Phenylobacterium montanum: one gene and its partner. The protein of the gene in region 1 interacts with the protein of each later gene in a pairwise test. Links are inferred from orthologs where the notes say so. Each region holds a gene or a part of one and is shown on either strand. Other genes may lie near its edges.

Region 1 (8,056 bases):
GACCGCCGGCGTGGCCGGACAGCGGCGGACGCTGAGGCTCCCGCGTCTCCGCTTCGGCCCGCCGCCGCACGCCTCCCTGTCCCAGCGGCTGGTCATGCTGGCCGCCGTCTGGAGCGTGGTGGTGCTGATCGTCAGCGGCCTGGCGCTCACCGCCCTGTTCCGCCAGGAAGCGATCAGCCGCTTCGACCAGGACCTGTTCGACGTGGCCGACGGGCTCTATGCCGGCTCGACGGTCGACGACCAGGGCGAGGTCGACGCCCCGCCCCTGACCGACAGCCGCGCCACCCGGGCCTATTCCGGCAAGTACTGGCAGATCTCCGAGCCGGGACCGGACGGCAAACTGCACGCGGCCCAGCGCTCGCGCTCGCTGTGGGACTCCGAGCTGAAGGGGCCGGAGGGCGGCCTCGCGCAACTGCAGGCCCATCCCGGCCAGCCGGTCTATTACGACACCGTCGGCCCGGCCAAGGAGCCCCTGCGCGCCGCCGCCATGTTGGCCCGCCTGCAGGGCCGCCAGGCGCCGGTGGTGTTCATGGCTGCGGAGGACCGCACGCCCTACGAGACCGATTCCCGAAGGTTCTCCCTGGAGACCGCCGCGGGCCTGGTCATCCTGGGCGTGGGCCTGGTGCTGGTGGTTCTGGTCCAGGTGCGGATCGGCCTGCAGCCTCTGTTCGAGCTGCGCAGCGAGGTGGCCGACGTGCGCACCGGCAAGGCCGAGCGGGTCAGCGGCGCCTATCCCTCCGAACTGCAGCCCCTGGCCGAGGAGCTGAACGCCCTGGTGGCCCACGACCAGGAGGTGGTCGAGCGCCAGCGCACCCACGTCGGCAATCTGGCCCACGCGCTCAAGACGCCGCTTTCGGTCATGCTGGCCGAGTCCGAGCGCCAGGGCGGCCCCCTGGCGGAGCTGGTCGGTCACCAGGCCCAGCTGATGCGCCAGCAGGTCGACCATCACCTGCGCCGGGCCCGCGCCGCCGCCCGCACCCAGGGCTCCCGCGAGCGCACGCCGCTGGAGCCGGTGATGGACGAGCTGGCTGTGACCCTGGAGCGGATCTTTTCCGACAAGGCCGTCGAGATCGACTGGCGCTGCCCCGAGGACCTGGTCTTCCCCGGCGAGCGCCAGGACCTTCTGGAAATCGTCGGCAACCTGATCGAAAACGCCTGCAAGTATGGCCGAGGCCGGGTGCGTGCGATCGCCGCACCCGCTGGGCCGGAGCGGATGACGGTGACGGTCGAGGACAACGGTGCGGGCCTGTCGGAAACCGAGCGCGCCCAGGTGCTGAAGAGAGGCGCCCGGCTCGACGAAACCGCGCCAGGCTCGGGTCTTGGCCTGTCGATTGTCGATGAATTGGCCCGGGCCTATGATGGCGCAGTCAGTCTGTCATCGTCGCCTCTGGGCGGGCTGAAGGTCTCGGTCGAGCTGCCCCGCGCCTGAGCTCAAGTTTAACCTTCGGGAAGCCTTAACTTCGGTTGATCATTATCCAGGCAACAAGCCCGGGATCTGTCCGACTCGATGTCAAACCTCTCGACCAACCAGGCGTCGATCCTACGCTCGATCTTCAGCGCGGCGCCCGACTCCGCCGTGGTCAATCTGGAACAGGCCCTGGCGCACGAGGTCACCCGCGGCGGCCCCATGGCGGAGGTGCACAGCCTGGTGGCCCAGGAGGCCAGTAATCGCCGCGCCCGCAGCCTGGCCTTCATGCCGCTCCTGCCGCTGTGCCGGCCGGCGGCGATCGGCCCCTATCCCAAGTTCCCCTTCGAGACCCTGGCGCTGCTGTGGACCGCCTGCAAGGAAAAGGAGCCCAATGCAGCCCGCGCAGTCGAGGCCCTGGGCCCAATCCGCGACGAGGACGAGCGCGCCTACGCCCACAGCGCCTGTGACGCCGTCTGCCGCATCGCCGCCGAGGGCCTGCGCGGGGGGCTGGCCGAATTCGCCGGCGTCCGCACGCTCCTGGACAAGGTTCCCGGCCGGGCGGAACTGTTCATCAAGCTGCTGGACCTAGCCCCCCTGGCCCGCGCAGCCTTGATGCGGCTGCCCGACTGGATGGGGCGGCTGAACGAGGAGCGGGCGGTGGCGATCCGCATCGCCTACAACGACGGGGTGGACCTGTCCGACGACGGCGGGCCGCGCCTCCTGGACATTCTCTGCGCCCATATGCCCGAGCCGTGGAAGGTGCTGCACCTGATCTCGGCGGTGATGGATCGCCCCACCGATCGCTTCGCCGCCTCCTCGGAGATCGCTCGGTTCGGCGAATTCTACATGGACGACATCGACCGGCGCCTCGGCGAGGGCCGCAATTTCGATCCCAACGGCGGCAGGGCGGCCGGTGTGGCGGCGGCGGAGAGCGTGCATGTGATCGCGCTGGAGATCGCCGAGTTCGAGACCTCGCTGGACATAAGCCGCGACGGCGTGTGGGGCGCACGCATCGCCAAGCAGAAACTGGCCCTGGCCCAGCTGGCCGAAACCCGCCTGGCCCAGATCGACAAGGCTTTGGACCAGGCCCTGCCCCTGACCCAGGTCAAGTTCGGCAAGGGCGTCCGCGGCTTCCCCAAGCTGAACGAAGACCCCTCGCCGCCCCAGCTGAACAAGGCCCAGAGCTATCTCGCCTTCTTCGAGCAGTGCCGCGCGAGCGCCAACCAGGCCGGCTACGGCTCGACCCGCGCCAAGGCCGGCGAGCGGATGGACGCGCGGCTGACCCAGTATGTCGAGGACCTCCTGGAACTGCTGCGCGGCGAAGAGGTGCAGAACCCCGAACGCATCCGCCGCTATCTCGAGGCCGCCGCCGACCTGGTGGCCGTGGCCAAGGGCGAACAGGCCGCCGCCATCATCCGCCGCCGGGCTGCGGCCTGAGCCTTTCGGCGCAGCTCGCCTGATCCAGGTCAAACCCTGCCCTCCCGCCGCGACGCCGCCACCCTGGAGCGAACGACGGATTTGCGATAAGCGGCGCACATGATCTTGTTCTGGGTCGCCGCTTCGCTGCTCGCCTCCGCCTCGGCGGGGCTGATCATCTATCGCGCGTCGCGGGCCGCGGCCCGGGCGGCCGGTCCCGGCGAGGATCCGACCCTGGTGGTCTATCGTCGGCAACTGGCCGAGGTCGAGGACCTGGCCGGGCTCGGCCTGATCTCGCCGGAGGAATCGCGCTCCACCCGAACCGAGGCCGCGCGCCGGCTGCTGTCGGCGGCGGACGCGGCGGAAAAGCCGGCCGACGGCGGCGCGAACGGTCGCCTGGCCGTGCTGATCATCGCCATCGTTGCGCCGCTGATCGCGCTGGGCATCTATATCGTCGTGGGCTCGCCCGGAACGCCGGACCAGCCGTTCGGCCGTCGCCTCGCCGTCTGGCGCAAGCAGGACCCCGGCCAGCTGGACGCCCAGCGCATGGTCGCGGTCTTGCAGGCGATCACCGACGAAAAGCCGGGCGATCCGACGCCCCTGACCTACCTGGCGGAGGCCGAGGCCGCGTCAGGCGACACCTTCTCGGCCGAACGCAATCTGCAAAAGGCGCTCAAGCTGGCGCCGAAGAAGGCCGAACTCTGGATGCTTTATGGCCAGATGGTCGCCAGCGACCAGCCGGGCGACGTGCTGCCTGACGAGGCGCGCAAGGCTTTCCAGACCGCCGTCACCCTGGCGCCCCAGGCCATGGAGCCGCGCTACTTCCTGGCCCGCGACCAGATCGCCACCGGTCATGTCGATCAGGGCCTGGCCGGCTGGAAAGCCCTGCGCGCCGACCTGACCTCCAGCGATCCCCGCGCCCAGGGGCTGGAGCAGGAGATCCTGCTGGTCGAGCGCGACCACGCCCTGCCGCCCGGCGAGCGCACCACCGGCCCGGGCGGCCAGGGGGGCGAGGCTGCGCAGCAGGCCGGCGACCAGAAGGCCTTCATCCGCGCCATGGTGTCCCGTCTTGCCGCCCGGCTCGAAGCGAACCCGAACGATCCGGCCGGCTGGGCGCGCCTGGTGCGCTCCTATTCGGTGCTGGGCGACAACTCGGCGCGCGACGCCGCCCTGGCCCGCGCGCGCAGCCTGTTCAAGGACCGCCCCGGCGACCTTTCCCCCATCGAGGCGGCGGCGCGATGAACCTCAGCGCGCGAACCCGGAATATGGACTAGAGAAGTGGCCATGACCCTGCTGCCCAAATCCCGCAAGGCGCGCCGCCGGCTGGCGGCGGTGGCCGTGGCCGCCCCGATCCTGGCCGGCGCCGCGGGCCTGGCCCTCTACGCCATGGGCGATTCGGTCTCGCTGTTCTATTCGCCTTCCCAGGCTCAGCACGCCCACGTCCCCGCCGGTCGGGCCATCGACCTCGGCGGGCTGGTGGCCAAGGGCAGCGTGGTCAAGAAGACTGACGGCACGGTCGAATTCGCCATCGCCGACCACGCCGCCGTCAGCCGGGTAGTCTATCGCGGCGACCTGCCGGACCTGTTCCGCGAAGGCCAGGGTGTGGTGACCAAGGGCGCGTACCGCTCCGACGGTGTGTTCGCCGCCACCGAGGTCCTGGCCAAGCACGACGAGAAATACATGCCCAAGGAGGTCACCCGGGCCCTGAAGGCCTCGGGCGAGTGGCGCGGCGACGGCGGGCCGCAGACTCAGGCGGCCATGCAAGCCGCGGGCGGCCAATGAACGCGGAGTTCGGCTCTTTCGCCCTGGTCCTGGCCCTGGCCCTGTCCCTGGCCCAGGTGGCGCTGTCGGTCGCCGGGCGGATGCGCGGCTCGGCCGCCCTGACCGGCGCCGGCGAGGGTGCGGCGGGCGGCGCCTTCGCGGCCACGGCCTTCGCCTTCGGCTGCCTGATGATCGCCTTCGTCACCTCCGACTTCTCGGTGGCCAACGTGGCGGCCAATTCGCATACGGCCAAGCCGCTCTTGTACAAGATCAGCGGCGTGTGGGGCAGCCACGAGGGCTCGATGCTGCTGTGGGACCTGGCCCTGACCGGCTTCGGCGCCTGCATCGCCCTCGGCGGCGACAGCCTGCCGCCGCGGCTGAAGGCGACCACGGTGGCGGTCCAGGGGAGCCTGGGCCTGCTGTTCATCGGCTACACGGTGTTCGCCTCCAACCCGCTGTTGCGCGTGGCCTTCCCGCCGGTGGAGGGCAATTCGCTGAACCCCATCCTGCAGGACCCGTTCCTGGCCATCCACCCGCCCTTCCTCTATTCCGGCTATGTGGGCCTGTCGGTGGTGTTCTCCCTGGCTGTGGCCGGGCTGATCGAAGGCCATATCGGCGCGGCCTGGGCGCGCTGGGTGCGGCCCTGGACCCTGGGCGCCTGGAGCCTTCTGACCATCGGCATCATGCTGGGCTCGTTCTGGGCCTATTACGAGCTGGGCTGGGGCGGCTGGTGGTTCTGGGACCCGGTGGAGAACGCCAGCTTCATGCCCTGGCTGGCGGCCACGGCCCTGCTGCACTCGGCCGTGGTCACCGAGAAGCGCGGTTCGCTGGCCGCCTGGACCATCTTCCTGGCGCTCCTGGCCTTCACCTTCTCCATGCTGGGCGCCTTCCTGGTGCGCTCGGGCATCCTGACCTCGGTGCACGCCTTCGCCGTCGACCCCAAGCGCGGCACGCTGCTCCTGATCATCCTCGGCCTCGCCGCAGGCTCCGGCTTCGCCCTGTTCGCCTGGCGCGCCCCGGCGCTCGCCCCCGGCGGCCTGTTCGCCCCGATCAGCCGCGAAGGCGCCCTGGTGCTGAACAACCTGTTCATCGCGATCTCGGCGTTCGCGGTGCTCTATGGCACGCTCTATCCGCTGATCGTTCAGGCCCTGAACGGAAGTGCGATCTCGGTTGGGCCGCCCTGGTTCAACATCGTATTCGGTGGAATCATGTCGGGGGCGATCCTCATCCTCCCGATCGGTCCGCTCCTGGCTTGGAAGCGCGGCGACCTCGCCGGAGCGCTGCAGCGCTTGTGGATCGCCGCGGCGCTGGCGGTTGGCGCCGGCGTGCTGGTTACTGTGCTCAGCGCTCGCCTGTCGTGGCTGCCTATCGTCGGCGTGACCGTGGGCGCCTGGCTGATCTTCGGCGCCCTGGCCGAGCTGGCCGAGCGCATGCGCCTGGGCCGCGCCGGCCCGGCCGAGGCCTTCCGCCGGCTGTGCAACCTGCCCCGCGGCGCCTTCGGCATGACCCTGGCCCATATCGGCGTCGGGGTGTTCATCCTGGGCGCCGCCTACGAGACCACCTACCGCGTCGAGGCCGCCGCCGTGCTCGCGCCGGGCGACCACCTGAAGGTCGGCGCCTACGACCTGGCCCTGAATTCCGTCGGCGACGCCGAGGGCAAGAACTACCTGGCCCAGCGCGGCTCGCTCACGGTCACCCGCGCCGGCCAGCCGATCTGTCAGGCCGCCCCCGAGCGACGGCTCTACGCCCCCGGCCGCCAGTCGACCTCCAAGGTGGCCCTGTGCGAGCACAAGCTGGGCGACGTCTATATCGTGCTCGGCGAGCAGCGACCCGGCCCGCACGGCGGACTCGGCTGGCTCGTGCGCGCATACTGGAACCCCTGGGCGCGGCTGATCTTCGGCGGGCCGCTGCTCATGGCTATCGGCGGGGCGGTGTCCCTGTCCGACCGCCGCCTCAGGATCGCCGCTCCCCGCCGCGCCGCCCAGGTCGCGGAGGCGCGCGCGTGAGGCCAATAAAATTCCGCTCATCCCGGCGAATGCCGGGACCCAGATCGTAAGGCGCTGGTGGAACTTGTTAGAGCGCATCCATAACGAGGTCATAGGCCAGAGCCATAGGATCTGGGTCCCGGCATTCGCCGGGATGAGCGGTTTTGTGAGCCGTATCAAGAGATTGAAATCCGGAAGCGTGGTGGCCCTCGCCGCCCTGGCCATGGTCGCCGCGGCCGCCGACCCGGCCGAGCGGCTGCAGAACCCCTCCCAGGAGGCCCATGCCCGCGCCCTGTTCCAGCAGGTGCGCTGCGTGGTCTGCCAGAACGAGTCGATCGACGATTCCGAGGCCGATGTGGCCCGCGACCTCAGGCGCGCGATCCGCGAGCAGGTGGCCAGCGGCGCCTCCGACGACCAGATCCGCGCCTACCTCGTGGCCCGTTACGGCGAGTTCGTACTCCTGAAGCCGCGCCTCAGCCTCGGCAACAGCCTGCTCTGGCTGGCGCCCTTCGCCCTGGTTCTGGCCGGGCTCGGCGTCTTCGCCTGGCGCGCGCGAAATGCGCCCGCCGCGCCGGCGGACGAGCTGACGCCGGAAGAAGAAGCGCGGCTGCGCAGGCTTCAGGGCCGGTAAGGGGCGACGCCACGCTTGCGCCATGTTTCTATCTCGGAAATAGACGCGGGTGGCGGCGCATTTCGCCCCACGCCCATTGGCGGACGCCCCCGCCGCCCCTAGTTTGAGGACGACCGCGCCCGGCGCTTCCGGCGGGCGTTGACAAGGACCAAGGATCACATGGCTTCGAAGAAGACCGGCATCATCATCGGCGTCGCCGCTGCGGGGGTCGCCGCTGCAGCCCTGGCGGGGGCCGGCGTACGCTGGTCGCCGCATTTCGGCGCCGGCGACAGCCACTTTCTGCCGCTAACGCGCATCTCCACCGGCACCATCTTCTCGCCGCCGCCGGGCGCGCCCCTGTCGTTCGCCGACATCTTCGAGAAGGTCTCGCCAGCGGTGGTGCAGATCAACGTCACCTCGCATATCGACCCGCGGGCCGCCGGTCGGCTGGGTCCGGGCCTGCCGTTCAATTTCGGCCCGCCCGACAACGGCGGCGGAGATGACGACAACAACAATGGCGACGACAACAACGGCAATGGCGGCCAGGGCGGAAACGGCCAGGGCGGCAAGGGCGCCACGCCCAAGGGGCTGAAGGCCCAGTCGGCCGGCTCGGGCTTCTTCATCTCGGCCGACGGCTACATCACCACCAACAACCACGTGGTCGAGAACGCCGAGGACATCGAGGTCACCCTGAAGGACGGCCGCAAGCTGCCGGCCAAGATCATCGGCCGCGACGAGGCCACCGACCTGGCGGTGATCAAGGTCGAGGGCCAAGGCTTCCCGTTCGTCGACTTCGAGAACTCGGCCAAGCCGCGGGTCGGCGACTGGGTGCTGGCGGTCGGCAATCCGTTCGGCCTGGGCGGCACGGCCACGGCC
Region 2 (3,633 bases), 1.1 Mb from region 1 along the record:
CCTCCGCCGCCCCCGTCCGAGTCCTGACGGGCCTCTTTCATTGCCCGTGCACGGAAGATTGTGTCGTCAAACCGACGCACACGGCTGATAAAAGGCCGCCAAACCACCACGGGGACCTGAGCGATGGCTAAGGCTAAGGCCAAGGGGGACGGCAAGAAGGGCTCCAGGAAGCTCGACGGCAGCAAGGCGCTGGAGCGGTCGCCCAGTCATCTGCTGCACCGGGCGCTGCAGGTGGCCCTGGACATCTACGCCGAGGAGATCGGCCCCGACGCCGTGACCCAACGGCAATATGCGGTGCTGGCGGCGGTGGCGGCGCACGAGGGCCTGACCCAGACCGACCTGGTGCGGACTACCGGCATCGACCGCTCCACCCTGGCCGACCTGGTTGCCCGGATGATCGGCAAGAGCCTTTTGGCTCGCCAGCGCTCGGCCACCGACGCCCGCGCCAACACCGTGCGCCTGACTGACCAGGGCCGCGCCGCCCTGGACCTGGCTTCGCCCCGGGTGGCCGCCGCCGACGAGCGGATCCTCAAGCTCCTGCCCTCGCGCAAGCGCGACGCCTTCCTCGACGTGCTCAAGGAGATGAGCCACGCCGCCGAGCAGCTGCACGACGAGCCGGAAGCTGCGCCCAAGGGCAAGAAGAAGGACAAACCGGGCAAGGCGGAAAAGGCGGCCAAGGCCAAGGCGGAAAAGCCCGTCAAGCCGGCCAAGGCCGAGAAGCCGCCCAAGGCGGAGAAGCCGGAAAAGGCCGACAAGGCCAAGAAGCCGAAAAAGGCCGCCGCTCTCGAGACCGCCGGCGCGGCCTGAGCCGCTCTTAAACCTTGATGTCGAGCAGGGAGCCCGGCCGCAGGATGCGGGTCGGCTGTTCCTGAGGCTGTTGCACGGTCTCGGCGCGTAGGCGGGTGACGCCGGGCTGAGGCGGCGGAGCCTGGACCTTCTGCGCCACCACCGGCGCGCTGGTCGCCGAGGTCTTGTTCAGCGCCGCGTCGAAGAAGGCCCGCTGGGCCGCCGCACGCGCGCCGCCGGCCTGGCCGGTGCGGGCCGGCAGCTGGGGCGTGACGCCTGGGCGGGGCGGTTGAACGGCCAAGACTCGCTTTCCAAACTGCGGCTGCGGGCGATCCCGCAACACTTAACAGACATGGTTAGCGAGAGGTTAACGCTTGCCGCCGCTACGCTCAAGCAGTTGCTCGGCGCTGTCGGCGGTCAGGGGCTCGGCCACCTTGGCCAAAATCTTGCCGTCGGCCCCGATCAAATAGGTCTCGGGAACCCCGGAAACCCCGAAATCCACGCCGGTTCTGCCGTCCCGGTCGACCAGGGTCAGGGCGTAGGGATCGCCATGCTGCGCCAAATGGGCGCGGGTCTTTTGCGGGTCGTCCTTCCAGGCCACGCCGACGATGCGCACCCCTTCGGCCTTGAGCGCCATCAGGGTCGGCTCTTCCTGGATGCAGGGCGCGCACCAGGAGGCGTAGAAGTTCACCAGCGTCGCGGGTTGCACCACGCTGGAGAGCCGCACCGGCGCGCCGCCGGACAGCGGCGGCAGCACCGCGTCGGGCATGGCCTGACCGACCCGGGCGTTGGGGATATAGCGCGGGTCGTGGCGCAGGCCGTAGGCGGCGAACAGGCCACCGAGGACCAGAAGGGCGGCCAGGGGCAGGAAGGCGATCCAGCGCTTCATCGGGCCTCCTCCTCGCGCTTCTCGACTTCGCGCTTCCAACGGCGGGCGCCGATCAGGCTGTCGAGGATCAGGCCTGCGAACACCAGCGCCGTCAGCCCGTAGGCCGACCAGACGAAGAGGGCGTACTTCCCGGCATTGAAATCCAGCATGGTCAGCCTGCGGCCCGAAGCGCGAGAACGTTGGCCCGCCGGCGCCAGACCTCGGCGCGGATGCGCACCAGCCACAGAGCGCCGAAGGCGGCGGTATAGGCCAGCGCCAGGGTCAGCAGCGGGATCAGATAGACCGGCGGCATGGTCGGCCCGCCGGCGCGGAACACGGACGATCCCTGGTGCAGGGTGTTCCACCAACTCACCGAGTAGTGGACGATCGGCAGGTTGATCAGCCCCACCAGGGCCAGGATGGCGCAGGCCCGGGCCGACTTGGCCTCGTCGTCGATCGCCGCCTGCAGGGCCATGTAGCCGAGGTAGAACAGGAACAGCACCAGCACAGAAGTCATCCGCGCGTCCCACTCCCACCATGTGCCCCACATCGGCCGGCCCCACAGCGAACCGGTGGCCAGGGCCAGGAGGGTGAAGGCGGCGCCCAGGGGCGCGGCCGCGCGGGCGGCGGCGTCGGCCAGGGCGACGCGGAACACCAGGCCCAGGAAGCTTGCGATCCCTAAGCAGGCATAGACGAACAGGCTGAGCCAGGCCGCCGGCACGTGTATGAACATCAGATGCACGGTGTAGCCCTGCTGGTAGTCCGGCGGAGCGGCGAAGTCGAACCACAGTCCGACCGCGATCCCCAACGCCGCCAACACGCCCAGGAGCGGCGCCGCCCAGGCCGAGAAGGCCATGAATCGCTGAGGGTTGGTCAGGAAGGCGATCATTGCGGCGGTTCTAAAGCCTCCGATGGACGGGCGAAAGCGGGCTTGGGCGCGCAGGCGCCGCGCGCCGTTGATCTGGCGCAATCGGGGAAAAGTTCATGACAGGGCGTTGCGGCACGCCGCGGCCATGGCGAAGGGGCCGAGGCCGACGAAGGCCAAGCTGTAGGCGACGAGGAACAACAGGGCGTTGACCCACGGCAGGCCCGCCGCATAGGCCTCGATCGCCCCGGCGCCGAAGATCACCGGCGGGGCGAACAGGGGCAGGACGATGACGGCGATCAGGACCCCGCCGCGCCGGCTGCCCAGGCTCAGCGCCGCGCCGACCCCACCGCAGAAGGAAAAGCCGAGCCCGCCGGCCAGGGCGGCGATCAGGGTCACCGGCGCCAGCCTCAGGGGCGCGCCGAGGGCGGTGGCGACCACGGGCGCCAGGAGGGCCAGGGGCGCGCCGGTGGTGATCCACTGCGCCAGGCACTTGGCGAAAGAGGCCGCCTCCAGCGGGGCGGGGCCGAGCGAGAGCAGGTCCAGGGCCCCGTCCTCGTAGTCGCGCTCGAACAGGCGCTCGAGACTGAGCAGGGACGAAACCGCCAGGGCCAGCCAGGCCGAGCCCGGCGCCACCGCCGCCAGCCGCGCCGGCTCCGGTCCGGCCGCCAGCGGCAGCATGGTCGCCATGCAGAGATAGAAGGCGAGCGCCAGCATCGGCCCGCCGCCGCGGCCCCAGCTCAGCGCCAACTCCCGCCGGATCAGGACGCCCAGCCCGCTCATGCGCCGATCTCCGCCCCGCGCGCCGAGATCGGCAGCGGGTCGTGGACGGCGGCGAGGATCAGGCCGCCGCTCGCCAGGTGCTCGCGCATGATTTCGCCGACGCTCGTCCGCCGGTCAGCGTCCAGGGGCGCCAGGGGCTCGTCGAGCAGCCACAGCCTGCGCGGGCTGGCCAGCAGCCGCGCCAGGGCCACCCTGCGCCGCTGGCCGGCGGAGAGCTTGCGCACCTCCAGGTCCTTCAGCCGATTGAGCTCCAGCCGCTCGCAGGCGGCCTCGGCGGAGGCCAGGCTTCCGCCGGTCCAGCGCGCCTGGAATACGAGCTCGTCCCAGGCCG

What was found. Proteins that work in one complex are often made in the same cells at the same time.
Region 2: the proteins of ccmE (region 1) and KCG34_RS18440 interact in binary tests that used the Escherichia coli proteins (3 or more experiments, as listed by UniProt). The link is inferred for Phenylobacterium montanum from one-to-one orthologs.

What each region holds. Positions count from the first base shown.
Region 1 is NZ_CP073078.1:3,008,460-3,016,515, forward strand. What follows is about bases 2,860-5,857. They hold ccmE (cytochrome c maturation protein CcmE), read left to right. Parts: upstream 2,860-4,108; coding sequence 4,109-4,606; downstream 4,607-5,857. Other genes in these bases: ccmI (c-type cytochrome biogenesis protein CcmI), read left to right, coding at 2,945-4,066; KCG34_RS13470 (heme lyase CcmF/NrfE family subunit), read left to right, coding at 4,603-5,857. In the rest of the region: KCG34_RS13445 (response regulator transcription factor), read left to right, coding at 1-2; KCG34_RS13450 (sensor histidine kinase), read left to right, coding at 95-1,429; KCG34_RS13455 (hypothetical protein), read left to right, coding at 1,508-2,845; more of KCG34_RS13470, read left to right, coding at 5,858-6,591; KCG34_RS13475 (cytochrome c-type biogenesis protein), read left to right, coding at 6,737-7,201; KCG34_RS13480 (Do family serine endopeptidase), read left to right, coding at 7,361-8,056. UniProt on the Escherichia coli protein: Heme chaperone required for the biogenesis of c-type cytochromes. Transiently binds heme delivered by CcmC and transfers the heme to apo-cytochromes in a process facilitated by CcmF and CcmH.
Region 2 is NZ_CP073078.1:4,064,432-4,068,064, reverse strand. What follows is about bases 686-3,633. They hold KCG34_RS18440 (heme ABC transporter permease), read right to left. Parts: upstream 2,544-3,633; coding sequence 1,827-2,543; downstream 686-1,826. Other genes in these bases: ccmA (heme ABC exporter ATP-binding protein CcmA), read right to left, coding at 3,299-3,633; ccmB (heme exporter protein CcmB), read right to left, coding at 2,637-3,302; ccmD (heme exporter protein CcmD), read right to left, coding at 1,672-1,824; KCG34_RS18450 (redoxin family protein), read right to left, coding at 1,154-1,675; KCG34_RS18455 (hypothetical protein), read right to left, coding at 815-1,087. In the rest of the region: KCG34_RS18465 (inner membrane-spanning protein YciB), read left to right, coding at 1-27; more of KCG34_RS18460, read left to right, coding at 124-685. UniProt on the Escherichia coli protein: Required for the export of heme to the periplasm for the biogenesis of c-type cytochromes.